One region of the Paenibacillus azoreducens genome, then DNA from elsewhere that is predicted to be linked to it. Evidence: riboswitches for the same ligand, from Rfam matches in the RefSeq annotation. Region 1 holds a riboswitch; each other region holds the start of a gene.
What was found. Region 1 has a riboswitch for cyclic di-AMP ahead of L6442_RS31975 (C40 family peptidase). Riboswitches for the same ligand answer to the same signal wherever they lie in the genome.

Region 1 (10,099 bases):
ATATTAAAAAAGGGCGGCGACTTCCCGGAAGTTCCGATCCGGTTTACCTTTACCGACGGCCATACCTTGAACAAGGTCTGGAACGGTTCGGGCGACAGCGCCGAATACAAGTTGGAATACAGCGCTCCGCTCGCCTGGGCGATGGTTGATCCTGATTACTCGATCGTGATCGAGAACAAGCATATCAACAACTATTTGAAGGCGGACATGGATAAAAAGGTGCTGATCCGCTGGAACGCTAGCATCACCAAGCTGATTGAGACTCTGCTTGGAAGTCTGTCCTGGTGAGGTGAGAACTGGTGAAAGCACATATTGCAAATGGCTGGAAAAGTCTAAAAAACCAATTTTATATCGTCATTCTTCTCTTTTTATACCAGCTGATCTGGGGATACTTCTTGTACCGCCTGGTTCATTCGGCCGTCACACCGCTGCTGATGCGATATCCCGATCCGCCGCCAAATGAAATAAGCCAACTGCTCTACTATATTGAGGGCAAAATGAGCCTCGCTACGAGCGGGAAGGTTCATATGTACCTTGGAATTCTGCTCCTCATGTTCCTCATCCGCCTGCTTCTGACGCCATTTATTCATGCCGGGATTTTCCATGGGCTGCATCGGGAACGCGAAGGCGAGATCGGTCTGTATTTCTTTCAGGGAATGAAACGCCATGGGAAAACCGTGCTTTTATTTCATCTGTTCGAATGGGCGCTCATGGCCGTCCCGGCTTACTGGATTGTACTCAAGGTGTATCGAACTATCCTGAGCGGTATGCCGATGGAAACCATAGCTCTGCAGCTTCTTCCATATATAGCGGCCTGGCTTTTATACAACTACATCATTCACCAATTGATCCTTTTCATGCAGTTCGGCAAAACCGGCGGCACGGGCCTGCTGGCTCCCCTGTGGTTATGCTTGCGCGGCGCGCTGCCCCTCATCGCTATTTCTGTTGTCCTTGGTATGATCAGTTTGCTCCTATTCGGTCTTTTTGCAGGCATTTCATTTTTCTGGTCCGGAATCATTGCTCTCATTTTGCTCCAAGGTCATCATCTGGTCAGCTGTACCATGAAAATTTGGGGCATTTCAGCTAAGTTTGATCTTTGGCATCATCAGGCACATAGGAGCTCAGAGGAATAAAAACTAGAATAAAGGTTAAATTTTTGTCATTACTTCAATCCCATGATAAAAGAAAAACCCCACCCTTTTTGTTAGAAAGGGGCGGGGTTTTGTCGGTTTTTATCGGTTCATGGATTTGCAAATACAGCAATCCTCTGTTAAAATAATCCGAGTAAGACTTAGTAACAAGTTTGTAATATTTGCTGTAACTTTTCAAATTCATTTCATTCATGCTGTAACGATTTTTCAACGAAAAGAAACCGAAAGAAGTCAATGGATAAAATAACGAGTTAACGATTTATAAGGTGCAACGATTAAAGGCCGAATTCCTTGGCACCGGGAAGCGGGGGAACCATTTATGGGTGAATTGATCTCGCAGTCGAGGGATCATAGGGGGCGACCTTCTACCGAATCCTTTAGCTAACTTCGCAGGCAACCGGAAGGGGTTTATTTTTTTGAAAAAGAAGTTTGCAGCAATTGCACTTGGCGTAACACTTATGTTTTCGATGGGAACCGGCAGCGCTTTTGCGAATTCATCATTAAACAGCGTTGTTCATAAGACCGTCGGCGTTTCATACAAAACTGGCGGATCAACCACTAAAGGATTTGATTGTTCCGGATTTACGCAATATGTATTGAAAAAAATGGGCGTTTCCGTTCCGCGCCAATCCAATGCCCAATTCAGAACTGGCACTCCCGTCTCCAAAAGCCAACTTCGCGCAGGAGATCTGGTATTTTTCAATACGACTGGCGGCGGCGTTTCCCATGTTGGTATCTATATTGGGAATGGAAGCTTTGCACATTCATCCTCTTCCAAAGGGGTTACGATCAGCAAGCTTAGCAACAGCTATTTCGCCAAACGCTACATAGGCGCAAAACGAGTTATGAGCAATGCCAAATATAAGGCAGCAGCCTTCAATTAAAATAACTTCATAAATGTTTACGATCTGGCCCGCAAACGGATGATTTTTGCCGAAATCACCTTGCGGGTTTCTTACTGTTTCGTGCTCATACTTATTAGACGAATGAGACGCGCAAAAGGTAACAGTTTTTCAAAAAAAACTTTTTGATAATTTTTTCCTGTCCATTTCCATTTACCCTGTTTATCCAACAAATAAACATCTTTTCCTATTATATGTTCTATAAATCCGCCCTTTCTTATGAAAAAAACTAATTTTTTTTGAATCTTTGTGGTAGAAACAATTGCCAAAGTGGTGTTCCTTTGTTACAATAAGTCCAGTGAGTTAGTAACAACTTTGTAATCTTTATAAAATCGTTTGTAACCAAGGACGTTTCCTGAATTATATAGTGTAAAGCATATGCCGAATTCTCTCACACTAGGGAAGCGGGGGAACCATTTATGGGTGAATTGATCTTGCATCAGAGGGATCATAGGGGACCTTCTACCGAATCCTTAAGCTAACCTCGCAGGCACCGGAAGGAGTATATTTGTTTGAAGAAGAAACTTGCAGCAGCTGTCATGAGTTTTGCCATTGTCTTCACTGTCGGGGCCGGAAGCGCTTTCGCGGACTCCAAAATGGACAAAGTCATCGATGATGTTCTAGGTACAAAGTACAGAACCGGCGGCACGACTACTAGCGGTTTTGACTGCTCCGGATTCACCATGTATGTCTACAAACATCTCGGCATTAATTTGCCTCATCAATCCGGATCGCAATTCAGTATGGGCACTTCTGTTTCCCGCAGCGACCTCAGAGCGGGAGATCTGGTATTCTTCAATACCTCCGGCGCTGGCATTTCCCATGTCGGAATCTATATGGGCGACGGAAAGTTTGCACATGCCTCTACTTCACGTGGTGTAGTTGTAAGTTCGCTTAGTGAAAGCTATTACGTTGATCGCTACGTCGGCGCTAAACGAGTCATGAGCACGGATACATATGAATCCACTGCTATTGATTCCCCGGATAACGATGACGTACAATAATTCCAATTAGTTGCTACACGGTTGTACGAAAGGCCCGTAACGAGATTTTTGCCGAAATCTCAGTACGGGCCTTTCGTACATGGAGCGGGCTTCCCCTTCCATGTGTACCGTGAATGTCCTTCATAGGAATAGTTTTTTAAGAATGTTCAAATCCTATGAATCAACGCACTTTCGCAAGGAATGAGGTCGTAAGCCATGAGCGTTGCCAAAAAAATTTTTATGGTCATCCCGATGATGCGGGAACATGCCGAAGTTTGCAGCAACTGGAAATATGAGCCTCCATACGACCGAATTTACAGCTGGCTTCCCTGGGAGCAGATGGAGGCGCTCGGCATTGAATTTGGGGATCCTGATATACGGGAACGCCAATATGTATCGATTATGGACGCTGAAGGCATCCTGTGCGGGTTTGCCCAGCTTTTCCCGATGGTCAATGTTATTCGGCTTGGAGTCGGCTTACGGCCTGATTTATGCAATTTGGGAATGGGTAAGAGCTTCTTGGAGGCCATCGTCGCGGAAGCCAAAAAGCGATATCCGGAACTGCCTGTTGATCTGGAGGTGCAGGAATGGAATCAACGCGCAATCCGCGCATATTTAAAAGCGGGCTTCGAGATTACCGACACCTACGAAAAATGGACGCCTGAAGGCCTCGAACGCTTACACTGCATGGTCTATCGGGAACATTAAAAACGTCAATGATAAATGGTACAAAATTGTGTATTTTTGGTGGCTTTTTCTCTGCTTTTCGTTTGATTTTTTGTCACAAACTATTTGATGTACAAGCTTGTTCCGTTATAATGAAGAAATGAGAGGACTGTCAGTATACATAGAAAGGACGAAAACGGATGCAAAAATGGATCATGAGCGGTTTGATAACAATCGCATGCGTATTTGCCATTGTGCTTATATTTACGCTGCCTGGCAAGGAAGAAGTAGCTGAACAAAATAAACCACCAGCCATGCCTGAAGTAACCATGGACGCAGCGGCGGCTGAAGCTACACTCAAAGCCCAAGGCTGCATTAGCTGCCATGGTGACCAGCTGCAGGGAGGCGCCGGACCTAATCTGCAAAAAATCGGATCACAGCTCTCTGCCGAAGAGATCTACAAAATCATTACCAAAGGCCAAGGCGGAATGCCTTCGTTCAAAGACAAGCTGAAAAGCGAAGAAATTGCCAACGTAGCTCAGTGGCTTGCAGCCAAAAAATAATCCTTTTTTTCCTAAATAAAAAACACGCTTCATGGGGAACCCTTTCAGGACTGCCCAAGCGTGTTTTTTTGCCGTTTCGAACATATTCGTTTGTTACCGTTTCTCTCCGGATCGCATCTTTTCAAATAACTCGTTAAACTGATGAGCTTCCTTGATATCAAGGGCGGTAATGCCCCCTTCATCCCAGGAGGTCAGCCGTAATGTTACATTCTTATAATCAATTGTGATAAAGGGATGATGATCAAAGGCTTCGGAGATCGTTGCTACTTCATCGACAAATGAAATCCCCTTCATGAAGCTTGCGAAAACATATTTTCGCACAATCCAGCGTCCTTCTTCCAGCTGCCAGCCCTCCAGCTTCGCTAAATGCGCTTCCACTTCTTCTTGTGTATAAACCATTTTTCATATCCTCCCTGAAACCCACATCCCTACGGATCGATGACCCTCAGGATGCGTCTTTGCCTGGCTTTCCATCAACTTTTTCCATTGTATTCCGATCACTGAGTGTTTATGAATATGGCCGTGCTCAGGCCCCATCGCTTGATTATATTTTAACACGCCAAATATTCAAAAATCTAATCCGCCCCTCGGATTAGATCAACGGAACTACCGTCAGCTCATCTTCTCCAATCAGCAGATTGATTCGATGCTGTTGCTTGTCATACATGACAACGCCGCATCCGACCTCAATTACCGGCTCCGCACCCAACCCATAAAAAAGATCCTCGGCCAGCGCTTCATGCACCTCTTGTTTCTCCCCTGGGCTGAGCTGCTGCCACTCGTTTCCTTCCATCTCGAAAAAAAGATAACTATCCGGGATTTGCCCGATCGCTTCCGTCAGATCTTTTAATATTTCGCCATATTCCCGTCCATGTTTTACACCCATATTTGTTACCTCCACCCTGGTCTCATTTTGTCTATACTGAATAGATTGACGAAAGCCTCACTTTCGCCCATGGGGTAAGCGCTATCTCAAAAGTTAGCCTTCCCGCTTCTTTAGTACAATCTATGGAATAGAGTTGTTGCTGGATAGGGCTCGCCCTCCCTTTGTTTCATTATACCGGAAAAACCCCCTTAAAAAAAAAGCCGATCCTGACGATAAATAATATATTACGTTCTTGGTGCAGCACACCATGTTGCAAGGATGCAAACTTGGTGCACGAAAGGATTCAATTCTATTTCTCATGGATGAGGTGTGCAATGGAAATTTCAACACTTATCGGCCTAATTCTTGGTGTGGTCGCAGTCCTTGTCGGTATGTTTCTCAAAGGGGCGCCTTTAATCTCTCTTCTCACCCCCGCGGCTTACGTCATTATTCTCGTGGGGACCGCTGCAACATTGTTTATTGGTTTCCCCATGTCAGAGCTCAAGAAGTTTCCGAAGCTGCTGAAAATGGTATTTGTGAAGCAGAAATTAGTGGAACGCCGTGAACTGATCTCCATGTTTATGGAATGGGCGTCCATTACCCGCCGTGAAGGCCTGCTCGCTTTGGAAACCAAAGTAGAAGAGATTGATGACGACTTTCTCCGCAACGGCATGCGGATGATTATCGACGGCAACGACCAGGATTTTGTACGTGATGTTTTAATGGAAGATATCGCGGCTACGGAGGAACGGCACCGCGCAGGTGCATTGATCTTCTCCCAAGCCGGCATGTACGCTCCTTCGCTCGGGGTACTCGGCGCCGTTGTCGGTCTGATCGCCGCCCTGACGAAGATGGAGAACATGGGAGAGCTAGCACATGCCATCGGTGCGGCATTTATCGCGACCCTCCTAGGTATTTTCACAGGTTATGTGCTGTGGCATCCGATCTCAAACAAATTGAAGCGCTTGTCCAAAAAGGAAATTGAGCTGAAGCTCATGATGATCGAAGGACTCTTGTCCATTCAATCCGGCGTTTCCACGATAGCGATCAGCCAGAAGCTTTCTGTTTTTCTGACCCCTTCCGAGCGTGCTCAAATGAATGAGAAGGAGGCTGTTGCAGGTGAGCAAAAAGACTAGACGTGAACATCATGAAGAACATGCGGACGAATCATGGCTCTTGCCGTACGCTGACCTTTTGACACTGCTGCTCGCTCTGTTCATCGTAATGTACGCCATGAGCACGATCGACAACAAAAAATTCGAAGAAATGAGCAAAGCCTTTAATACAGCTCTTAGTACCGGTAACGGCGTGCTCAGCTTCAACTCCGAAGTTAAGACGGAGAAAAGCTCCAGCAAAAACAGTGACAACACCCTGCCGACCAGCTCGGACAAGAAGAAACAACGGGAGCTGCTGGCGAAGCAAGAACAGGAAGATATGGAAAAGCTGAAAAAACAGCTGGATCAATATATTAACAACAATGGGCTTACGAATTTGCTGAACACGAAGCTGAATCAATCCGAGCTGACGATTTCGATCCGAGACAATGCGCTATTTGACATAGGCAGCGCAGTCGTCAAGCCTGAATCCCGTCAATTGGCTGTGGCCATCAGCAATATGCTGCAGCAATTCCCTAGCTACAATGTGATTGTTTCGGGGCATACGGATAATATGCCAATCTCGAATAGCGAATATGCCTCGAACTGGGATCTAAGCTCTGACCGTGCATTGCACTTTATGAAGATTTTGCTTACGAATCCAAATTTGAATCCGTCGAAGTTTACTTCCACTGCTTATGGAGAATATCATCCGGTTGCTTCCAACAATTCGGATGTAGGCAGGGCAAAAAACCGCCGGGTCGAAGTCTCCATCATACGGAAATATACCGATGGTGGCGAACAGCAATTGCAAGTTCAAAACAAATGACATTCATTAAAACCAAAAGCTGTATTCCCCACTATATGAGGGATACAGCTTTTTTACTCACCGATATCCTATGGACTAAAGATTAGTCCTCTATCCTCGATTCTTACCTTATAATAAAAGAGATATCCGCTTTGGCTATATTATTGCAGCTGATAATGCAGCAAACGGCCAAGCTCCTCTTTCTCGCGATCCGTCAGATCCCGCCATTTTCCCTTCGGCAAAGATCCCAAATGAATATTCATAATCCGGATACGCTGCAGCTTGCGGACATGATACCCAAATGCGCTGCACATCCTGCGAATCTGCCGGTTTTTTCCTTCCGTCAAAATGATTTTGAAGACCCGCTCAGAAACTCGAGTCACCGTGCAAGGAAGGGTCATCTCCCCTAATATTTTGACTCCGCTGGCCATTCCCGTCAAAAACGATTGGGTAACGGGCTTGTCTACCGTCACGATATACTCTTTTTCATGTCTGCCTTCAGACCTTAAAATTTTATTGACGATATCCCCGTCGCTTGTCATCAGAATAAGCCCTTCCGAGTCCTTGTCCAATCTACCGATTGGAAAAATCCGCTCCGAATGGCCCACAAAGTCCACGACGTTCCCTTGAATATGGCGCTCAGTCGTGCTTGTGATGCCTACCGGCTTATGTAAGGCAATATACACATGGCTTTTTTGCTTGGCTTTCAGAGGCCGTCCGTCAATACGCACATCATCCCCTTCCTCAGCCTGGCTGCCAAGTACCGCGGTAACGCCGTTAATCGTAACTTTGCCGCTCTCCACTAACTTATCCGCTTCGCGACGGGAGCAAAACCCTGTTTCGCTAATAAATTTATTAATCCGCACCGGGATCTTCCCCCTTGTCATTGATGTTTTGCTCCCCAGCCAAAGGCAACACGATGTCAACCCGAGTCCCTTTGCCTTCTTTACTGAATATTTCCATCATACCCTTATGTCCTTCAATGATACCTTGGCTAATCATGAGACCTAAACCGGTTCCGTTCTCTTTGCTCGTAAAAAACGGCTCGCCCAGTTTCGGCAAATTTTCGCTCGGTATCCCAATACCTTGGTCCGAAATCGTTATTCCGACTTCTTCCCGGCTTAATCTGAACAATTCAATCGTAATGATTCCGCCTTCTTCCATGGCTTCAATCGCATTCTTAATAATGTTGATAAAAACCTGCTTCATCTGGTTTTCTTCACAGTGGACTTTATATACCTCCGGCTCGAATTCAAACTTGAATTCAATGCCAAACAAATGAGCCTGGCTGCTGAGCAGCGAAATGACATCATTCAGAATGTTTCTAATGTTTTTCACCTGAAACTGAGTAGCTTGCGGTTTGGCCAGAATCAGAAACTCGCTGACAATCAGGTTGATCCGGTCCAGCTCGGATAACATAATTTCATTATGCTGCGGCGAGAAACTATTATTCTCGCGCTGCAGCTGCAGAAATCCGCGCAGCGTCGTCAGTGGATTGCGTATTTCATGCGCGACGCCTGCGGCAAGCTGTCCAACCGTGGTCAGCTTCTCGGAGCGCCGCAGAAGCTCCTCCATCTTGTTCCGCTCGGTCATGTCCCGGGATACGCTGATAAAGGAAATGATATGGCCGTCCTCATCCTTGACGGGAGCTGTACTGATGCTGACTTCCACCAGAGAGCCATCTCTCCGGAGACGAAGGGTTTCTGTTGGAGGCAGCTGTTCTCCGCGCCGCAGCGCCTGAACGTTCCTGGCCTCCTCTTCCTCCAGAAAATCGGGCACGATCTCCAGCTTCTTGCCGATAATTTCATGGCTTTCCCAGCCGTATAAATCTTCGAAAGCCTTGTTCACCTGGATAACTCTGCCTGACCAATCTACGGTATGAATGGCATCGGCAATCTGCTGGATAATGGACTCCAAGTGGTCTTTAACGGACTTATTCTCATCGGCAGCCTGCTTCAGCTGGTTGGTATAGTGATTCAGGCTTGAGGTCATCGCGTTAATCCTGCTGGATAACAGCCCCATCTCATCTTTGCTGTTGATGATCAGCGGAGTGTCAAACCGCCCCTCTGTGACATCCTTGACCTTCACCAGGACCAATTTCATCGGACGGATGATGTATACCGCCATTACATAACTCCCGAGAACCACAACGAAAAGCAAGCAGACAGATATGATGATATAGTTGACCAGTTGCTCATGAAGCACCTGAGAGATCGCCTTGTAGTCCATCACGACACTGATAATATAAACCGATTGATCCGGATTAAAAATCGGAATAAAGCTTTTCAGAACCTTCTTGCCTTTAACCTTGGTGTCGAATGTTACGTTCGAACCGGTCTTAATCGCCTCGGCAACCGCTTCCCTATCCCTAAGCAATTCCCCGTACGCATAGGTCCCGTATAGAATCGGGCGGTTACGCAATTGTATATTATAACTGTCAAAATCCATGGATGTCATATTTCCATTGCCAAATGTCTGTGGATTGATGCAAGTAATCTCCAGGATTTGCTCATTCACTTGCTTGGTTTTATTGAGAACGGCCTCAGGACTAAAGATCTTCGCATAATCATTGACGGCGTCGCTTCGAATATACGGATTAATCATATAATTCCGTCTGCCGTCATAATAATAGCCCCATTTATCGATATAATCCGAATCCGACGCCGAATGCTCCAAAGGCCCTGTCCAAAATCTGTCCAGATACATTCCTTGGGACACCGTAACCCGCTGCATATTAAATAGCTGCTTTAATGCAATATACCAATATCCCCAATCCCGGGTGGACGTCCCCAATTCATCGGGGTTTGAGGATTTAACAACAACGATATCATCCCTGGCCCGTGCCAAAAGGGAAATATCAGTAACTCCGATTTCCTTGCTTAGCTCTTTAAGCTGATCATTATCAATCTCATGATAATCCTCCGGCAGCACCTTTGCTGCCAGGACAGAGGCCAACCTCAACAGCCTACCAACTTGTTTCTCCACATATTCCGAGCTGTATTGGCTTTGCTCGATGGAAGCTGCAACTTGCCTGGCCACATCAAGCATTTTATTTTCGCTGTCTTGT
Region 2 (10,099 bases), 3.4 Mb from region 1:
GGCGCTGATTCCGGTCCTTCTGGACGCGCATTACAGGCATGACCCCTTTTACCAAAACATTCGGACCGTGTTTACGATCCATAACCTGCTGTATCAAGGCATTTTCCCATACGAAGTGCTTGGGGAACTGCTGGAGCTGGATGACCGGTATTTTACGATGGATGGGTTGGAGTATTACGGAAAAGTCAATTTTTTGAAAGGCGGCGTCGTATATTCAGACCATGTCACAACCGTCAGTCCAACCTATGCAAGGGAAATTCAAACCGCCCATTTCGGTTACGGACTGGAAGGTCTGCTGCATGCGCTGGGACCCAAATTGAGCGGGATCGTAAACGGAATCGACACGAAAAGTTATAACCCGGCTGCGGATCCGCATATCGCTTTCCAGTACGGGGCCAGCATCGCCGCCAAAAGAGAAAATAAAGTGCGCCTGCAGGAAGAACTTCAACTGCCGATATCCCGCGATGTTCCGCTGATTGCGATGGTTACCCGCATGGTCGATTCCAAAGGGCTGGATCTTGTGCTCAGAGTATTGGACGAGATGTTGACCTTTGACGATATGCAGTTTGTCATCCTTGGCACGGGCGACCCCAAATATGAGCAGTGGTTCAGGGAGGCACAGCAGCGCCACCAGCAAAAAATGTCCGCCCAAATCATGTTTGACGATGCGCTGTCCCGCAAAATATATGCAGCCAGCGATATTTTTTTGATGCCGTCGAACTTCGAGCCCTGCGGAATCAGCCAACTGCTTGCGTTAAGATACGGCAGCATCCCCGTTGTCAGGGAAACAGGCGGACTGAACGACACGGTTCATTCGTACAACGAATTTACGGGGGAAGGGAATGGTTTCAGCTTCACGAATATCAATGCCCACGATATGATGCACACGATCCGGCGCGCCGTGTCGTTTTACCATCGGCCCGAGCACTGGAACAGGATCGTGAAAAATGCATTGGACGGGGATTACAGCTGGAATGTTTCAGCGAACGAATATATGGATATTTATCACAGGATTTCAGGCGGAAAATAGTCAAATGAAAGTAAGCAAAAAGAGCATTCCGGTCTTAACAAAGTTCGGAATGCTCTTTTCAGTTTCTGCCGGTTACTTGGCGATTTTACGGTACAAAATCCGGTATCCGTATGCGTCAAGGGTGATATTCATCACGCCGTTAACTGGCGGAACCTGCTCATCGCTCAAGGCATCGCGCCAATCGGTCGTGACCATCGGGTGGGAAAGGGTTTGTTTTTGTCCCGTATTGTTCATCCAGACCGTAAAGTGGATATCGGCATTCGCGCGTTCGTAGATAATGCAAGGATTGCCCGGATCGGCCTTCAGAAAGCGGAATCTGCCTTCGCGCAGCGCTTTATTTTTTTTGCGGAGATGGATCATCATTTTATAAAAATCATATAGCTCGCGATCCTGCTTATTTTGTTCCCATATCATGCATTTGCGGCAGTCGGGATCGACGTCGCCGGTTATGCCAACCTCATCGCCATAAAAAATGCACGGTGTGCCCATGTAGGTAAACAGGAAAACGACCGCCAGCTTTTGCTTGCGTTTATCGCCTCCAACCCGGGTCAACAATCTGGGGGTATCGTGGCTGCACAGCATGTTAAACACAACTTCGTTGGTTTGCTGCGGATAGCGCATCAGAAGGGAGCTCATGCGGTTAGAGAAGGTGGCGCCATCCATCCCGCCATTGAAAAACTCCAGCACCTTTTCGGCAAAAGGATAATTCATCACCGAATCGAATTGATCCCCCGACAGCCAGGATAAAGAATCGCTCCATACCTCGCCGACGATATACGCTTCCGGATTCACTGCTTTAACCACCGTGCGGAAATCGCGCCAAAAATGATGATCCACCTCATTGGCAACATCAAGGCGCCAGCCGTCCAGCTTGATTTCCCTGATCCAGTATTCGGCAACGTCCAGCAAATATTGCTTTACCTCCGGATTGGCCGTGTTAAATTTCGGCATATTGCCGTAAAAACCGAATGTATCGTAGGTGGCGATGCCGTTTTCTATCCGGGCGGGAAATTTGTTAACATGAAACCAATCCTTATATTTCGATTTTTCGCCGTTTTTGAGCACATCCTGGAACGGGGGAAACTGTTCGCTGCAGTGGTTGAAAACCGCATCAAGCATCACCCGGATCCCTTTGGCGTGGCAGGCTTCGACGACTTCTTTTAAAAGAGCATTGGTGCCAAAATGAGGATCGACCTGCTTATAATCAACGGTATCGTATTTATGATTGGAAGGGGATTTGAACAGCGGAGTGAAATAGATCGCATTAATACCCAAATCCGCCAAATCATTTAAATGATCGAGCACTCCTTTCAGATCGCCGCCAAAAAAATTATCCATTTTCGGTTGTCCGCCCCAAGGGTCCGTTACCTCGGGATCATTGCTTGGGTCGCCATTTGCAAACCGCTCAGGGATAATTTGATAGAAAATCGCATCCTGAGCCCATTCAGGGACCGTAATCACATCGATCTCATGTATGTAGGGGAATTCATAATATCCGCCCGTCGGAGCGGGACAATAATGATATATTCCACTATCCAACATATAGGTTGTTTCTGTTCCTGCCGTAATGCGGAAAGCGTAGGATAAACGTTTGTATTTGGGCAAGACCTCGGCTTCCCAGTAATCGAACATTTCATCGGACGCCGCTTTGTCCATCGTAATTTCAAAATAAGTCGATTTCCAGTCATACTTGTCTCCGGTCATCGCAACTACGGAGTTTACATCGTTTTTCTTGGTGCGTACACGCAGGTGAATCGTGCGCGAATCGTAAGCATAAGCCCATTTATCACGGGGAACATGATATAAAGCTTCGAGCAGCATGACTGCACCTCCAATTTGTCTTTGGATACTTCATTTACCGCAATATCGGAATGATGGCCCATGGCCCTCTTTGTCCTGATTCGGCATTGTCATTATTATGCTCCAAAATGGGGAATGACTTGCTTGATTCTGTTGTGAATAGAAATGCATAAAAACAACAAAGCAAATACCTGATTTGACCATAGATAGATGAAAAAGAAAATGAATAACCCGATTTCTCGTGGAATAATATGGAATTAATGGCGAAAATGAAACTCGTTACATTCAATTGGTATCGACCAATGGAAGATAAGGACCAAACTCGGAGTTTCATTGTTGACAAAATATTGAAAACAGTATATTTGTATGAAAATTACATTGCATAATCATGCAGAGTATTGTAGTATAAAACATGTTTTCCTACGCTGATGACGATCGGCCAATATGATCATACTATTTCTAAAACATAAGGAATCAAGTTGAAGACAGGAGAGAAGAAAGATGAAAAAATGGGGAGTTTTAACGGTTTGCCTGATACTGGCCGGTAGTCTGCTGGCAGGCTGCGGTGGTAAAAATGCGGATCAGGCATCTGTTTCAGATAATGGCGGCAGCAAAACGGAAAAAACGGTTGTGCTTGGAACAAGCGCGGATTTTCCGCCATACGAATTTCACAAAATGCTTGATGGGAAAGACCAAATCGTCGGCTTCGATATCGAGATTGCCAAGCAGATCGCTGCAGATATGGGAGCCAAGCTGGAAGTCAAGGATATGGACTTTGATGCACTGCTTAGTGAATTGTCCAGCGGCCGCGTCGATTTTGTCATCTCAGGTATGACGCCGGATGAAAACCGGAAGAAAGAAGTGGATTTCTCGAATAATTATTACAAAGCCCAGCAAGCGGTTGTAGTACGGGAAGCCGATAAAGACAAATATAAGACGATGAAGTCGCTTGAAGGGGTATCTTTCGGTATCCAAACCGGATCCATTCAGGAAGATATCGCCAAAAGCATTCCAGGCGCGAAAATTACCGGCCTCGGAAAAATCAACGACATTATTATGCAGTTGAATTCAAACCGCGTCGATGCATCGATCATGGAAAAACCGGTAGCGGAAGCCTTCCTTAAAAATGTGAAGGGACTTGCGATTGCGGACGTTGTGCCGGAATATAAAGAAGACGGCTATGCGATTGGAATCAAAAAAGGCAATACGGAGCTTGTGGAGCAAATCAACAAAACGCTGGACCGCCTGAAAGCAGAAAATAAAATTGACAAGTTTGTTTCCGAAGCCAGCGAGCTTGTGGCCAAATAATATCGATCTTGCAAAACAGGGGAAAATAGCGAATGCCATTTCGCTATTTTTTCTGTTGTACGTGAAGGAGGATGTAGCTTTTCATGAATATATTTCAAACGTTCTGGGAGTATCGGTCGTATTTTGCGACGGGTATTCAGTATACGCTGCTGCTGGCGGCGATTGGGGTCATTTGCGGCTTTATTCTCGGCATATTGATTTCCCTGCTGCGGCTGTCGCGTTTTTGGCTGCCGCGTTTTTTGGGCACGGTATGGGTGGAAATTTTGCGGGGCACCCCAATGCTCGTGCAGCTTTTTATTATCCATTACGGTTTAACATCGTTTGGCATTAAATTTACCCCGATCGAGTCCGGTGCTATTACGCTTTGCATCAACAGTTCCGCTTATTTGGCGGAGGTGTTCCGTGCAGGGATCCAGGGGATTGACCGGGGACAAGCCGAGGCTGCTCGTTCCTTGGGAATGACGAAAGGCATGACCATGAGATACATCATCCTGCCGCAAGCCGTGAAAAGCGTGCTGCCGGCCATCGGCAACGAATTTATAACCATTATTAAAGAATCATCAATCGTATCGTTTATCGGTGTTACTGATTTGATGTACCAGGCACGGGCTGTAACTAGCATTACGTATGAATCGCTCAAGCCGCTTTTGATCATCGCTGCCATTTATTTTGTGATGACCTTTACGCTTTCCAAGCTGCTCGGCCTGTTCGAAAGGAGGTTAAATACGGATGATCACCGTTAAGGATTTGCATAAATCATTTGGCAAACTTGAAATTTTGAAAGGCGTGGACATCGAAATCGCCAAAGGGGAAGTTGTCGTTGTCATCGGCCCCAGCGGATCGGGGAAAAGTACGTTTCTGCGATGCCTGAATCTGCTTGAGACGCCGACAAAAGGCGAAATCACCTTCGAGGGCGAGTCCATTACGGATAAAAAGCATAACATCAACCTCACGCGTGAAAAAATGGGGATGGTGTTTCAGCAATTCAATTTATTCCCTCATAAAACGGTACTTGAAAATATAATGCTTGCTCCGGTGAAGGTGAAAAAAATGCCGCAGTCTGAAGCCGAAAAAATCGCTTTGGAACTTCTGCGGACCGTTGGCCTTGCCGATAAAAAGGATGCATATCCTTCCCAGCTCTCCGGTGGCCAAAAACAGCGCATAGCCATTGCCCGCGCGCTGGCGATGCAGCCGCATGTGATGCTGTTCGACGAACCGACGTCGGCGCTGGATCCCGAGATGGTAGGGGAAGTGCTGGAAGTGATGAAAAAGCTGGCTGAAGGCGGCATGACCATGGTCATCGTAACCCATGAAATGGGTTTTGCCAGAGAAGTCGGCGACCGGATTATTTTCATGGATGGCGGACACATCATGGAGGAAGGCACGCCGGCGCAGGTGTTTGGGAATCCCCAAAACATCCGTACCCAAGATTTCCTCAGCAAGGTTCTCTAACAGGATGCTGCTTAAAGCTTCGTACAGGGTTCATAACCTTGGACGGAGCTTTTTTTGTCATATAAAGAAAGTACTCTGTTTACATAACAAAAATACTGTTAATAAATCGATTTATTTGTAACTAAATTCTTTAAAAGAATGTCATTTTTTTCGCAGCTTTATATATCAAAGTCACGCTGATAACGGAAGTTTTGTTTCTATAGATTGCAAACTGGTAACAATTTCATGCGCACAGGTTACAAAATTGTGATATATTGAATGAGCCGAAACTTTGAAACACAAAGTGCGGGGGAAAATTTTATCGTGAAATGTTAGTCATCACTTGGGGTGAATCGTTCATTGGAACGTAGGGTTGTCTCCTCAATCCGAATCCGACAGCTAACCTCGCAGGCATTGATGGATCTTAAGGAGGAACTATGAAGAAGAGATTTTTGACTGCTAAAATATTGACAGCTGCACTCGGCGTTACCTTGGCGATGCAAGCCACACCGATTCACGCGGATTCTGTACATGTAGCCAAAGATGGCGATACCTTTTATACTCTTTCAAAAACATACGGTGTAGGTTTAAGTCAACTTATGAACGCCAATCCAAACATTGAAGCAAACAACATCTATGCAGGCTTGAAATTGAATGTACCGGGACAAAACACGGTGAAGGCATATGCGGATCCGGCTCCAACGCTCATTTCCGCTTCCCTGAATGTTGATTCCGACCAAAAGGTCGTGGAAGCATGGGGGAAATCCTATAATTACACTAAAAAACTGCAAGTGAAAGCTTCAGCCTACTCCTCGGCAGCCAGCGAAAATGGAGGATGGGGCGCCGTCGATTATTTCGGCAATCCGCTTGAACTGGGAACCATCGCGGTAGACCCTTCTGTCATTCCGCTTGGCACGAAGGTTCTTATCACAGGTCACAGCTTCCCCGGTCTTCCTAAAAAAGCTTTCGTAGCCACAGCCAGAGATACAGGCGGCGCCATCAAAGGCAACCGCATTGACATCTTTGTTCCAGGCAGCGCGCAAAGCGTCAGCGATTTTGGTTTCCAGAACGTCGAATTGTATTTTATTAACTAGATGTTAGAAGCGCATTGACTTACCCCCGATCGCTTTTAATAAAACGGAGCCGCCCTCAAAAGTCTTTAAGACTTGAGGCGGCTCTTTTATCTATGTGAAGCTATGATGTTAAAAAGAAAAAGGTCCAATTCAGGGAAAGCATTACCCCGGGATTGGACCTTTTTTAAGGTGCTGCGTGCCCAGACAAGCACGCATTTTATTGCATTCAAGTACAGTCCTACTTGTCCTTTTGAATCCGAAGCAGTTTAGGGACGGTAACGAACGTGTACCCTTTTTTCTTCAGTGCACGGATAACTTCCGGAAGGGCCCCGATCGATCCCGACAAGTCCGAAGAGCTGCCTCCGCCTGCATGCTGTAAAATAATAGAACCTTGACCGGCCGTAGCCATAATATTTTTCTTTACAGCCTCTTTGCTGAGGCCTTTCCAATCCAAAGAATCCACATCCCAGTTAACGATTTTATAACCTTCCCGTTTGGCCCAGAGGAGCTGGTTTTCCGTTATATCGCCGTAGGGAGGGCGGATCATTTTCGGTTTGTATCCGATGATTCCGTACAAAAGGTTTTCCGTCCTGATAATTTGCTCCGTGTATTCCTCCATGGTCAGCTTATGAAACTGCGGATGGTTATAGGAGTGGTTTCCGATAACATGCCCCTCACGAACGATGCGGGCTACCAGGTCGGGATGTTTTTTAGCTCTGCTGCCTACGATGAAGAACGTCGCCTTTACCCCGTTTGCGGACAAAATGCGAAGGACCTGCGGCGTATAACGGGGATCGGGAACATCGTCAAAAGTCAGGGCGATCTGCTTGGTACGAGGACCGTGGATTTTGAAAGTTTCCGGGTATTTTTTAATGAGTTGGCCTAATTTCAAAACCCTTTCCTGGCGCTTTTCTGCTCTTTCGCGGCTGCTTGTTTCTTTTGCGGGCTGGGAAGAAACAGCTCCTTCTGCTAAGGCCGCCTGCAGGCCGGGCTCAGGGCACAGCAGGCTCATGACCAGCAGCGCGGCGAGGGCTTTGCCAAGACAAGTGTTTCTCATACAGATGACGGCTCCTTTCCACGGTATGCTGTCGGCAAATGTAATTGTCTATACTGTTATGTCCCAATTTGGAAGGAATTATGATGTTTTTTAGAAAATAGCCCCTCTTTTCCATAACCATCCCTCAAAGTGTATAATATAGTGTGAAAATATACGCAAGCTGGACGGCAAAGGCGATTTGGTGGCGGTTGGCTGGGGAATGTTGAAAGATACTTATCGGGCTCTGCATGCTTCGCGGGCGCTGGGGGGAAACGCGGATATTCCGAAAGCCATATTTGCGGGATTTAAAAATTCAGGCGGCAATGTGGAGGAGGCGCTTTTAGTGAATGCAACGAAGTGGGATATCCGTATTCAGGAGGTCTCTGCAGGGCGTGATATCTTACTTCTTCTTACTGGAGGAGAGGCGCATATCGGTGCTGTGGCTACCGCTTATTTTAACGAAGAAGACAAGGACGTTCAGGTTCGGACTGTGGATTTGCCCGGGCACCGCGAAGATGAACTGGCGGAATATATGGCGAAAACAGCGGCAAAGGCGCTTGGATGTACCGTCACCGTTGCTGCAGGAATTCACTACGACGGAATCAGCAAAGAGCAGATCCTTGACATCGTCGCAGAGGCAAAACAAGTATTTGAAGGCTATCTTAAAGCAGCGGTGAACAAAATCTAAAAAAATTTTTTTGAATTTTTGAAACGACTTCAAACTTGCTCCGTAAATGAATATCATAAGAACTATAATTCACTCTCTAGGAGGAAACAACAATATGTCTATTTTCAAAAGATTACGCGACCTTACTATGTCCAACATTAATGCAATCATCGACAAGGCGGAAGATCCGATCAAAATGACGGACCAATATATTCGCGACATGACGGAAGATCTCGAAGATGCTGAAAAAGCGGTGGCGGCTCAAATCGCCATTGAGAAAAAGTTCAAGCAGCTGTATGAAGAGCAGCAGGCACTCGTTGAAAAACGCACGCAGCAAGCTCATACGGCAGCACAAGCCCAAAACGTCGAGCTGGCGCGCCGTGCGCTTGAAGAAAAGAAAGCCGCTGAACAAAAAATGGAAGAGTACAAAGCAAGTTATGATCAAAACAAGGCGGCTGCAGATAACCTCCGCAACAAACTTGATGAAATGCGCAAACAGCTGACTGAAATGAAAAACAAGCGTGAAACGCTCGTAGCCCGTTATAACGCCGCCAAAGCGCAAACCGAAATCAACAAAGCTATGCAAGGCTTCAGCACGGATACTGCGTCAAACGGCATGAAGCGGATGGAAGAAAAGATGCTGCAAATGGAAGCGCAAGCGGAAGCCAGCAACGAAATGTCCTCCAAAGGCAAATCTCTCGATGAAGAGTTCGAAAAGCTTGGCACGGACAAACAGGTTGAAGACGAACTCGCTGCCTTGATGAAACAGTATGAAAACAAGTAATACGGAAGGCAAATAGAGCGTAGGGTAAAAGCAGCGAAGGGGACGGCTGGTAGGTAGCCTCCTTCGCTGTTCCTGCTGTATAAGATAAAAAGCGAGGTTGGTGGAGGCAAGTGTCAATGGATTTTAATACGATGATGGCGATCCTTGTCTGGACGGGATCAGGAGCGCTTCTCCTGTTTATTCTCATGTTTGTGGACTCGCTGTTCACAAAATACAAGGACTTTGAGGAAGTCAAAGCGGGCAATATGGCGGTAACCACGCGTTTAGTACTCAAATTGCTGGCGCAGGGGTATATCTTGTCCGTCTCCATAGGTAGATCCAACAATTTGCTGGATGCCATCATGGTATCCATCATCTCCTTCCTGATTTTACTTGTGCTCGAGGCTATCGTCCGGGTGCTGCTGCGCGTATGGGCCAAGCTTGAGCTTGATGTGGGCACGCAGCAAGGGAAGGTTGCTTACGGCTTGTTTGCCGGTACGCTTCACCTGGTAGGGGCGTTAATTATTACCGCTTGTCTATAAGTACGAGTTCGAAATGGCCGGTTTTCAGCAATTCAACAAACTAAGTATGGACCATAAGGAGTTATAATCTATGAGCGTATTCAAACGAATTGGCAACCTGTTTGCGAAGCCGGAACCGCCCAAAGCCGAAAAAAGCATGTTGTCCCTTATGCCTGGCGATATTTGCGAAGTATCGCTGGTTACGTATGAAGTGACGGGAAGAGTGCATAATCGCGGACGCAATGCGGTGGTTCTGACGCTGCAGGATGGCAACACGATTGCTTATTTGCATATTGAAGAACGTGAAACGCTGCAGTATGCCCTGTACAGTCCGCTCGACGGGCGGCTCGATAATCCGAGCGAAGTGCCGACCGAGCTGGAACTGGATGACAAAGTCTTCTTTCTGGAGGAAGAGTATGAGGGCTTTGTGCTGATCCACGGCAAAACGCCGTTCACCCAAGGAGGACAAC
Region 3 (10,099 bases), 1.0 Mb from region 1:
ATGTCTGTTGGGGGAAAGGAGGGCATATACAAAAAATCACGGCAGCGGCATATGGCGGAGTATACAAGAGAAGTTCACCGGCTGTGGCTGGAAAAAGGGATGTGCGCAAGCCGCCTGAAGCTGGATGTGGAGCCGGAAGGCACACATGACGATTTGTTTATGATGAAGCAGTTCCCGGAGGCTTTGAAATGGCTTTTTGGCAAAAAAGGGAACACGTCGGGGCCTGACGTAACATATGCCGGAACGATGCATATTCCCGGTACGCGCACATGGAGCATGCTTTCCGGTTTGACCGGGCGGAAATACCGCATCTTCATCGCCGAGCCAATGGGACCTCCGCCTGAAACCGGCTATCCGGTGCTTTACACGCTTGATGCCAACGCCACCTTCGGGTCATTGACGGAAGCCGTCAGAATGCAATCCAGAGGGCCGCACGGCATTCCTTCATCCGTCATCGTCGGGATCGGGTATGATTCCAATGATCCGATCGTAACCAAAGAACGATTTTACGACTATACCGTCTATGCGGACGACAGCGAACTGCCGGCAAGACCTGATGGTTCAGGCTGGCCGCACACAGGGGGAGCCGAGGCGTTCCTCGACTTTATAGAATATGAATTGAAGCCGCTGGTAGAAAGGGAATATCCGATCGATCGTTCCAGACAATCTTTATTTGGACATTCGTTGGGAGGTTTCTTCGCTTTGTATACGCTGTTTATGCGGCCTGCGGCATTCCGGCGTTATTTTGCGGCCAGCCCGTCGATCTGGTGGAAAAACCATATACTGCTGCAGCTTTGGGAAAATCAGAAAGAAAACTTAGCGCTTCATCAGACGGATACCGAGTTGCATCTCAGCGTAGGCAGCCTGGAGAAGCCACATATGGTCAGCGATGCGCATAAGCTGCATCAAACTTTGACGGCAAGTGCATATGGCCCGAAATCGGTCTCGATACTTGAAGTTCCTAATGAAGGACATGTATCGCTGCTGCCTTCGTTGTTCAGCCCGATGCTCCGCCGCGTGAGCGATTAAAAAGGCGTGCCAAATATCCGATATATGAAGTATTATAGGCTCCGCCGAGGCCCTCCGTACATACCAGCAAAGTACAGCCACAGATGGGGCCGGAATTCAGTCGGATTATTCGGATAACAGTGGTTCAGCAGCAAATTCCACAGCATCGCATGAACAATCATAGGGTCAAAATAAAGAAGCGCTCTTTGCCAATGGCAGGGGCGCTTTAATATGTTTGCGGTTGTAACGCATGACGGCCTTGGTGGACTAACCTATTTGCAACAAGGTACCGTATGGATAAAGCAAATCGGAAAAGGTCGTAATGCGGTAAAATTGTTCATAGATCGTGCTCCTCCCTTATGCAAAAGATTACCAATTACTTTATGAAACCATTATATGGGGTGAGAACAACCGCAATCACTTGAAATTTCAAACGGACCGTTTTAAAAATGACCGCTTCTTGATAGACAAAAACCTGCAGCTATGCAGGGTTTCCGGCTGACAAAGCTCGATGAGGTTTGCTACGGAAAAGATGCACAATTGCAGGTTTCGAATGTTACCCACTGATGGTTTTGTCGGCAGGCGAGGTTCCTATGTTTCCTTTATCCTTGGAGCGGGTCAGCAGGTACAGTGCATAAACCACGATAAAAATGCCAAGGAATAGGGAAGAGTAACGATACATAGCGCCATAACTGCTGAAGGAGGCGATTTGGCCGAGAATCAATGCCCCGACTGCGATGCCGAAATCCAGCGAGTTGAAATACATGCTGTTCGCCAACCCTTGCCGCTGCGGAGGAACAAGTTGAATCATCCAGGACTGCAGCGTCGGCTGTGCCGTTCCGAAACCTAGACCATAAAAGAACGCGGCCAGGGCCAGAAATGCGGTCGAGGTGGAGAATGACAGAAGCCATAAACCGCCGATCAGGCATGCCGCCGCCGGAATCAGCAGCGCTTTATGTCCTTTTCGATCGTAAATTTTACCGGAAACCGGCCGGATGATGACAACAGCAACTGCATTAAACAAGAAAAACAGCGAGGCGTTCGTAAGGCCCGATTCTTTGCCGAACAGATTAATGAAGCCAAGCAGGCCGCCGTAAGTCACGGACATCAGAAAATTAAGCAGGCTCGGCAGAAGCAGCGCTTTGGGAAATCCTTTTTTCTGCGGAACGGCTGAAAATTCTTTGGGAACGGAAGCCGCCCCGGGAGACTTCACCTTTTTCGCAAGCGGATAAACGAGCGGAAAAATAAGGGCGATAACAATCAGCGTAGCATATACCAGTGAAGAGAAACCGCCATGATCCAGCAGAAGGCTGCCGATAACGGGGCCGAGCGACAAGGCGATGCTTGTAGAGAGGCCGAAATAACCCATGCCTTCACCCAAGCGGCGGATCGGGATCACGCCGGATGCCATCGTAGGTAATGTGGTGCTGCCCATTCCGAAGCCGACGCCATACACAATCCGCATCAACAACAGCAGCGCAAGCGTTCCGCTCCACAGATAACCCAAGGTGGCAAGGAACGACAGAATCAGGCCAAGAAACAGGATGGTGTTGCGCTGGCCTTTTTCCAGCGCTTTGGCTGAGAAGAGACGGGATATGATGGCTGATAAAGCAAAAACGGTCGTGAACAGGCTGACGGTCAATGCATCCGCATGAAAATGTTCTTTTACATAACCGGGAAGCGGAGACAAAATCATCTGCAAATTCAAAAACAGCAGCAGATTGCAAACCGTCAGCATGATGAATTCACGCGTCCAAAGTTTGTCTTCGATGTCTTTGTTGTTTTTCATGGTTGTTTACCTCTGATCTATGAAAATTCGATCGATATTTGCGCTAATGCGCAGGATAATCTGATCCAAGACCCGCAGTTCTTCATCCGAAATGCCGGAGATCAACTCATCGTTCATGGCAAGCTCAATCGGTACGGTTTCGCTCATGAGCTGCTCTACTTCAGGCGTGGCGTAAATCAGATAGGCTCTGCGGTCGCCCGGATCGGCCTTGCGCTGGATGTATCCTTTCTTATCAAGCACGTCGAGAATCCGCGTGATGGAAGGTTGATCCTTCCCGGATCTGAGCGCGAGCTCTTTTTGGTTAATCCCTTCCTGCAGGTGCACTTGATAAAGAACCGACCACTGTTCGGGTGTAATGCCGTATGGTTTAAGTCTCCCGGCAAAAAGGGAGGACATTTTGCGCGACATATTGCCAAAACGGAATCCGATGGACTGGTAAGTGGATGTGGACCTTTTCAGAAAAAACACTCCTTATAAATAATTGTCTAAACAATTATATTCATATAAAGAAAAATCGTCAAACATCTTTCCCAAAAGAAGAAATGCAGGCGAGTCGATGGAAGCAGGATATGGAATACGAATTTATGCTTATGTATGCAGCGAATAGACGCAGGGCGCTTTTCCTGTGCAGATCAAGAACAAGATGAACCGTCCAGCACGGAGGAATATTTAGGATACAGCCGCCTGATGCAGTCGGGGCAGATGTCATGGGTGAATTCTGCATGTGTATGTTTTTCAAGGAAGCTCTCAACAGAATTCCAGATGTCATGCTCATCGCGGATCCTTTTGCATACCGCACAGATGGGAAGAAGACCGCGCAGCGTGCGGATTTGCGTCAGAGCTTCCATGAGATCATGCTCAAGCGCCTTGCTTTTCGTTATGTCAGTGAGACAAACAACCATTCCTTTTACGGTTCGGCCGTCATCTTCATATATCGTGGATGCATCGAGCAGAAACCATTCCAGTTTGCGCTGCAGCAAACACTGAATTTCCATACGAATAAACGGCACCGTGCCGTTAAGCACGGAATCGAGTTCATCCGGAGGTTGTCCGTCGGCTTCAGATATGGCGCTGTAAACTTGCATAAAACGAACCCCGTTCCACGCAAATGTTTCGGGTACGCCTGCTTCAATCGAGTGCTTGATCCAAGCGCGGTTAACGGAAATGATGCGGCCTTGGGAGTTGACAACCGCGACAGCCTGTTGTAACGAATCGATAATTTCAATAAAAGTGATGCCTGAATTAACCAAATAAGGTCGCTCCCTCTAATTGAAATATATTTCCTTATGTAAGAGCTATGGATGATCGCTTCAGTCTGACGGGGAGTAAAAAGAATAATTGATGAGCAGTTCTTGAGGAGTACATGGCAAAAAGACTGGGATTAATGGTACAATTACCAGTATGCTATAATGACTATGCATAAAGAATATTATATACGTTTTTACGTAACTTTGCAAGACAAAAATTACTTAATTACGTCGTCAGATGAAAATTTGGAAGGCGGTTTTCTATGCAATCCATCTATGAACGAATTGAATCGCTGATTAAAATGCGCAAAATGACAAAAAAATCTTTCTGTGAGCAGCTTGGGATCAGCACAGGAAATCTGGGTGACTGGAAAAGAGGAAAATCAACGCCGAGCACCAATAAGCTCATAGAGATTGCTTCCTTTTTCGATGTCAGCCTGGACTGGCTTATTTTGGGCAAGGAGCGGGGATCTTTTCATCTAAAAGAGAACGCGGGTACATATGTGTGGGATGAGCTTGAGGAAAACATTACGTTGTCCGAGAAGGAAAAAGAGTTTATCAAAGAATACATCAATTTTACCCGTTACAGAAAACAACAGTCCAGCGAAGAATAACTTCTTCACAGTGACGCGCAAGGTTAGTCTACAAGTTTCTGACATGCGGCATAACGGGCTGAAAAAACGATCTTGGATGCGGGGTACATGATCCAAAAGAGGCGGGCGAAGGCCCGCCTATGTCTTCACAGTACGAAGATTTGGCCGCGCATTTTAAATAAAACTATTTACATTTTGGGGCGAGTAGTATATAATAAAAGAGTTGCTGAAAAAGATGTTGATATGCGGTAGTGGTGGAATGGCAGACACGCTATCTTGAGGGGGTAGTGGGCGTACGCCCGTGGAGGTTCGAGTCCTCTCTACCGCATTTATAGCCAGTCAAAAATCCCTGTTTTTACAGGGATTTTTGTTGTATTTGGCTCCGATAGGATCCGAATATGCGAAAGAGGCCGCCAAAAGGGCGGTTTGGTTCTGAATGCGGCTAACGAAACTGGTAAGCGTTATTGCCGTAAAAACGGTGCCGATTTAATTTTAACGAAACTACAGATCGTTATTTGAATGAAATACGGCCGAATGAACTACTTTTGAGCAGAATAACGTTCCCTGGTTTCGTAAGAAGTTTTAGAAGCCCATTTTTGCCCGAATAGCGATTGCGTGTTTCGTTAGCCAGTCCAACCGCAGACATCGTCGGGTGATCAAAGCAGTCGTTCCGAAGGGCTGCATTCCGTCCGGCCTGAAACATAAAGCAAAACGTCTATCGAAGTACCCTCTAAGAAGCGAGGGCCGCGTTTAGCGGATGTTTTTCCTGTCAGTTACAGAATACATAAGCTCCGCCGAACACTTATATAATCGATGAACATAAAAATAGCTGCCGAGATGTTCTCGACAGCCTGCAGAGGCCGCCAGGCCTCTTTTTTGCTACTACATGTTTTATTCCGCAGATGCATTTCAGTCTCCAAGCAGTTTAATGACATCCTCTTCCAGTTTATCCGGCGTTGTTTGCGGGGAGTAGCGTTTCACCACATGTCCCTCTTTGTCGACCAAAAACTTGGTGAAATTCCATTTGATCGCTTTGGATCCCAGAACTCCCGGGGCCTGTTCGGTAAGGTACTTGAAGAGCGGATGAGCATCTTCGCCGTTGACGTCGGTTTTCTCGAACATCGGGAAACTGACGCCGTAATTGACCTGGCAAAACTCCGCAATTTCCTCGTTATTCCCTGGTTCCTGATGCGCAAACTGATTGCTTGGGAAACCGAGAATTTCAAAATTTCGTTTATGATATTTTTCATACAAATCTTGAAGCCCGCGGTATTGCGGCGTAAATCCGCATTTGCTCGCCGTGTTCACGATCAGCAGTACCTTCCCCTCATAAACGGACAAGGGTACGGCCTTTCCCTGAAGCGTGTGGGCTTGGTAATCGTATACTGACATGTTTTTGCCCTCCTTCCATCTTATTTGATATGTAAAACCTGATCATTGCAGCGCTTTTGTTATATGCAACTTCATTTTACTTAATGAGTCATCCCGTTTCAATTCGGCGTCAATGGAAATGGTATCTTGTATCAGGGAATTTCCGGGGGATTGCGGGTGGTAAAAGCTGTTTTTTAACAGAATGCATGTTTTTGCGCATCATATCGGCGGTTTACCGGAAATTCCAGATTCCCTTGCGGACAGGAGGATGAAAAATGACAGCCTGATTTACGAAAACAGGTGAAATAAAGAGGTTGGACGACTTTAGAGGAGATAAAAACCCTTGTAAGCGATAACTCAATTCAAAATGCCGCATTTTTAAGCGATAGGTGATTTCGCGTCACCTTTACACGTTTTGCGCGCGGGTGTATGATTCAAATCGTATTCAAAACATATTCTAAACGTTTCCATTTTTAATCGCTGAGTTTCTGCCCGCAGGTGGCGGAAATCGGGGGAACCAATCGCGTGTATTCCTGTTGTCCGGTGTGAGAGTCGGAAGCAGGCGGTACCGCAGGGGTGAATCCCGCGGAACGGATGCCATGGATCCGAAACGCGGGTAGAGCGACTCTCACCGCTCGAATCCGTCAGCTAACCTCGTAAGCGTCGTATGAGAGAGGAATGATGAAACTTGTGATCGATGTGTATCGACCGCAGGGGACCTATTAACCTCTGTGGTTTTTTGTTGCCAAAATGGTTTGAAAATGAAAGGAAATGCAAAAATTTCGGAAAATTAACGATTGATTTGAATGTCTTTAACGCTTAATTCCGGCTGCGGGCCGGAAGCGGGGGACCCAAATTAGCGCCGCATTGGCGGTGCCCGGGGTGAATCCTCCCGTCCCGAAAAGGGACGATGGGGGGATGGGCGACTCTCACGCCCTAATCCGTCAGCTAACCTCGCAAGCGTATAGGGAGAGGCAGCATTTGTCGTGGGCAGTGTTTTCATGGCTTTCTTTCGCCATGGGTAACAGGCCGCGGGAAAGGACCTCTTTCCTGCGGCTTTTTTGTTGTGAAGCAGACTCGGCAAAAGGCTGTAAAGCAGGTCTTACGGATTTTTTAATAGACTGGACATCTTGCCGGAAAGGGGGCGAAAGCCGTGGAAGAGGAACTCATCGTTGTTACGGCGCCTAATGAAGCCGGGCGCAAATTTATTAAGCTTCTGATTTATCTCAAACGGCCTTTCGCCGTGCTAACCAATAATTTGAAGGAAGAGCGGGCGCTCAAGAAGCTGGGCGTTTCGCAAATCATCCGGATTCATACGAACCATACAGATGAATGGGCCGTGCCGGAGCAGAAAGTCGGCCGGATCTTCATCTTCGAGAATAGTCTCAATTTAACTTGCCGGTATTTGCAAATATGCCGTCCCTGGACTTCACGTCCGATCTATGTGATTACGCGTACAGGGAATTCTCCGGGAATATACCGGGGGCTTGGGGCCAACCACATCATTCATTCGTTAAACGGCGAAGTTGGATTTTTGCTGAAGTAAATGCGTTTTATGACCGAGAGGAGAGAAATCAAAGCCATGATGGACTTTCTGATGATCGTGACACTTGCGGGAGTGTTCGGCGTTTTTCTGCTGTTCCTGATGTGGTGCGGCCATATCGTGGATGGGGGAGGGGAAGAACGATGATCGTAGTGTCGGTTTTGGCGCTGCTCGTATTCATCTATTTGGTATATGCCCTGATCCATCCGGAACGGTTTTAGTACAGGGGGAACCGGGGGTCCCCGCAAAGTAATCGGAACAAGCCTCGAAGGTCACGCGACACTTTGTGGAGTTATATTTCCGGGGTCCCCGCAAAGTAATCGGAATAAGCCTCGAAGGTCACGCGACACTTTGTGGGGTTATTTTATGAGGAGGAAGCGAAAGTGGATATTTTGCAGATTTGCATTGTCATCGCGGTGCTGCTCCTGCTGGTCAAGCCGGTAGGAAGCTATATATATCATGTGTTTTCCAATGAGGCCAATCGTACGGACAAGATTTTCGGACCGATGGAAAACATTTTATTTAAAATCATCGGGCTAAAAAACCGCTCAAGCATGAGCTGGAAAAAATACGCTCTTAGCATGCTGGCGACGAACATCATATTGGTGGCCCTCAGTTATCTTGTTCTACGATTGATGGGCGGGCTGCCGGTGAACCCGAGCAACGTCGGAAACATGGATGCCAGCTTGTCATTTAATACGGTCATCAGCTTTATGACCAACACGAACCTGCAGCATTACAGCGGCGAAAGCGGCATGTCGTATCTCGGCCAGATGATCGTCATCACGATGATGATGTTTACCTCGGCGGCTTCGGGCCTTGTGGTTGCCATTGCTTTCATCCGCGGGATTACGCGCAGAGGGGGCGGGCTGGGGAACTTCTTTGAGGACTTCGTTAAAGCCCATACCCGCATCTATTTGCCGCTGGCGCTCATCGTCACATTGGTGCTGGTCGGCTTGCAGGTTCCGCAAACGCTGGAGCCTACTGTGACGGTCAACACGATTGGCGGCACAGTGCAGCATATCGCCATGGGGCCGGTCGCCTCCCTGGAGTCGATCAAGCATTTGGGAACAAACGGCGGCGGTTTTTTCGGGGCGAACTCCTCGCATCCGTTTGAGAACCCGCGTCCGTTGACGAACGTGATCGAGATTTTGAGCATGTGGACGATTTCGGCCGCGCTGCCGTATACGTTCGGACGGTTTGCCAAAAACCGGAAGCAAGGCTGGATTATTTTCTCGGCCATGATGTTCTTATTTTTAGCTTTCCTGTGCCTGACTTATGTTTCGGAAAAAAGCGGCAACCCGCTGATCAATCAGCTGGGCATCGACAGTTCGCAGGGCAGCATGGAAGGCAAAGAGGTCCGCTTCGGCGTAGCGCAGTCCGCGCTGTTTACGACGGTTACCACGGCGGCGACCACCGGATCGGTCAACAATATGCATGACACGCTGACGCCGCTTGGCGGGCTTGCTCCTCTGGCGGAAATGATGCTGAACGTTGTCTTTGGAGGCAAGGGCGTAGGTCTGGTCAACATGCTGATGTACGCCATACTGGGCGTGTTCATCTGCGGGCTGATGGTCGGACGGACGCCGGAATTTCTGGGCCGGAAAATCGAAAGCCGGGAAATGAAGCTGATCGCCATTGCGATTCTCATGCATCCGCTGATTATTTTGGCGCCGACGGCCATTTCGTTTATGACGCATTTGGGGACCGACGCTTTGTCCAATCCGGGATATCACGGGCTAAGCCAGTCTTTGTATGAGTTTACTTCTTCCGCTGCGAACAACGGCTCCGGTTTTGAAGGCTTGGGCGACAACACGATGTTCTGGAACGTTAGCACAGGGCTTGTCATGCTTCTGGGACGGTATGTTTCAATTATCGCGCTTTTGGCGGTGGCGGGCTCTCTGTCGCGGAAAAAGACGGTTCCCGAAACCATCGGCACCTTCCATACCGACACGAAGTTGTTCGCGGGCATTTTGGTCGGTACGGTGCTTCTGATCGGAGCATTAACCTTCCTGCCTGTGCTTGTACTCGGACCAGTGGCGGAATTTCTGAAAATATCGGGAATATAGCAGACCTGAAAATGGCGCTTCCCCAGAAAATGAAATAATGGTCGACAGGGTAAATGAACTTAGGGACTGTCCGCGTCGATTGACGTTTGGAGTCCGGATATTTTCGATAGGGGATGGGTGTTAGTGCGTGTTCAAAAAGGCTGGTTTTCAGCACCGAGAAGGTTGGATGAAGCTAGGGACGAAAGGAGTGGAGCGTACGTAGTGGGTACGTGAGCACCTGAAATGTTTCCGAAGGAAACATACTTCGTAAGCATTCGCTTAGGCCCGGCTGAATTCAAGATTCGATGTCGATCCAGCTTCCTGATCCACTTTGTGTTAGATATAGAATTTATAAGTTATCTAGCTACGCTGATGAAATTCTATATCGCAAGAAAACCTACCTTTGCATCGCGGCCCTTTCATCCTTGGACTGACCTCGATTGGTTTTCTTATCAAAAGCGGACTTTTTGAACAACCTCTCTTAGTTTCCTTAAATAAAC

Region 2: it holds a riboswitch for cyclic di-AMP, as region 1 does, so the genes downstream of both, L6442_RS13980 (3D domain-containing protein) here and L6442_RS31975 (C40 family peptidase) in region 1, are expected to answer to the same signal.
Region 3: it holds a riboswitch for cyclic di-AMP, as region 1 does, so the genes downstream of both, L6442_RS27085 (hypothetical protein) here and L6442_RS31975 (C40 family peptidase) in region 1, are expected to answer to the same signal.

What each region holds. Positions count from the first base shown of each region.
Region 1 covers NZ_AP025343.1:7,132,538-7,142,636, forward strand. Annotated here, with positions in the region: gene L6442_RS31960 (M1 family metallopeptidase) at 1-288, shown strand, start outside; gene L6442_RS31965 (hypothetical protein) at 300-1,133, shown strand; cyclic di-AMP (ydaO/yuaA leader) riboswitch at 1,422-1,562, shown strand; gene L6442_RS31970 (C40 family peptidase) at 1,568-2,035, shown strand; cyclic di-AMP (ydaO/yuaA leader) riboswitch at 2,423-2,561, shown strand; gene L6442_RS31975 (C40 family peptidase) at 2,566-3,057, shown strand; gene L6442_RS31980 (GNAT family N-acetyltransferase) at 3,253-3,744, shown strand; gene L6442_RS31985 (c-type cytochrome) at 3,903-4,265, shown strand; gene L6442_RS31990 (4a-hydroxytetrahydrobiopterin dehydratase) at 4,359-4,664, opposite strand; gene L6442_RS31995 (hypothetical protein) at 4,858-5,151, opposite strand; gene motA (flagellar motor stator protein MotA) at 5,466-6,266, shown strand; gene motB (flagellar motor protein MotB) at 6,250-7,053, shown strand; gene rluF (23S rRNA pseudouridine(2604) synthase RluF) at 7,194-7,898, opposite strand; gene L6442_RS32015 (ATP-binding protein) at 7,888-10,099, opposite strand, start outside.
Region 2 covers NZ_AP025343.1:3,194,263-3,204,361, forward strand. Annotated here, with positions in the region: gene glgA (glycogen synthase GlgA) at 1-1,030, shown strand, start outside; gene L6442_RS13960 (alpha-glycosidase) at 1,103-2,851, opposite strand; gene L6442_RS13965 (transporter substrate-binding domain-containing protein) at 3,332-4,138, shown strand; gene L6442_RS13970 (amino acid ABC transporter permease) at 4,222-4,881, shown strand; gene L6442_RS13975 (amino acid ABC transporter ATP-binding protein) at 4,868-5,590, shown strand; cyclic di-AMP (ydaO/yuaA leader) riboswitch at 5,842-5,998, shown strand; gene L6442_RS13980 (3D domain-containing protein) at 6,007-6,663, shown strand; gene L6442_RS13985 (polysaccharide deacetylase family protein) at 6,881-7,699, opposite strand; gene lpdD (prenylated flavin chaperone LpdD) at 7,899-8,366, shown strand; gene L6442_RS13995 (PspA/IM30 family protein) at 8,461-9,129, shown strand; gene L6442_RS14000 (DUF350 domain-containing protein) at 9,246-9,650, shown strand; gene L6442_RS14005 (DUF4178 domain-containing protein) at 9,721-10,099, shown strand, end outside.
Region 3 covers NZ_AP025343.1:6,088,775-6,098,873, reverse strand. Annotated here, with positions in the region: gene L6442_RS27120 (alpha/beta hydrolase) at 1-1,029, shown strand, start outside; gene L6442_RS27115 (MFS transporter) at 1,565-2,797, opposite strand; gene L6442_RS27110 (MarR family winged helix-turn-helix transcriptional regulator) at 2,804-3,205, opposite strand; gene L6442_RS27105 (PAS domain-containing protein) at 3,430-4,047, opposite strand; gene L6442_RS27100 (helix-turn-helix domain-containing protein) at 4,308-4,658, shown strand; tRNA gene L6442_RS27095 (tRNA-Leu) at 4,883-4,965, shown strand; gene L6442_RS27090 (glutathione peroxidase) at 5,547-6,029, opposite strand; cyclic di-AMP (ydaO/yuaA leader) riboswitch at 6,477-6,687, shown strand; cyclic di-AMP (ydaO/yuaA leader) riboswitch at 6,815-6,987, shown strand; gene L6442_RS27085 (hypothetical protein) at 7,162-7,554, shown strand; gene kdpF (K(+)-transporting ATPase subunit F) at 7,695-7,772, shown strand; gene kdpA (potassium-transporting ATPase subunit KdpA) at 7,935-9,620, shown strand.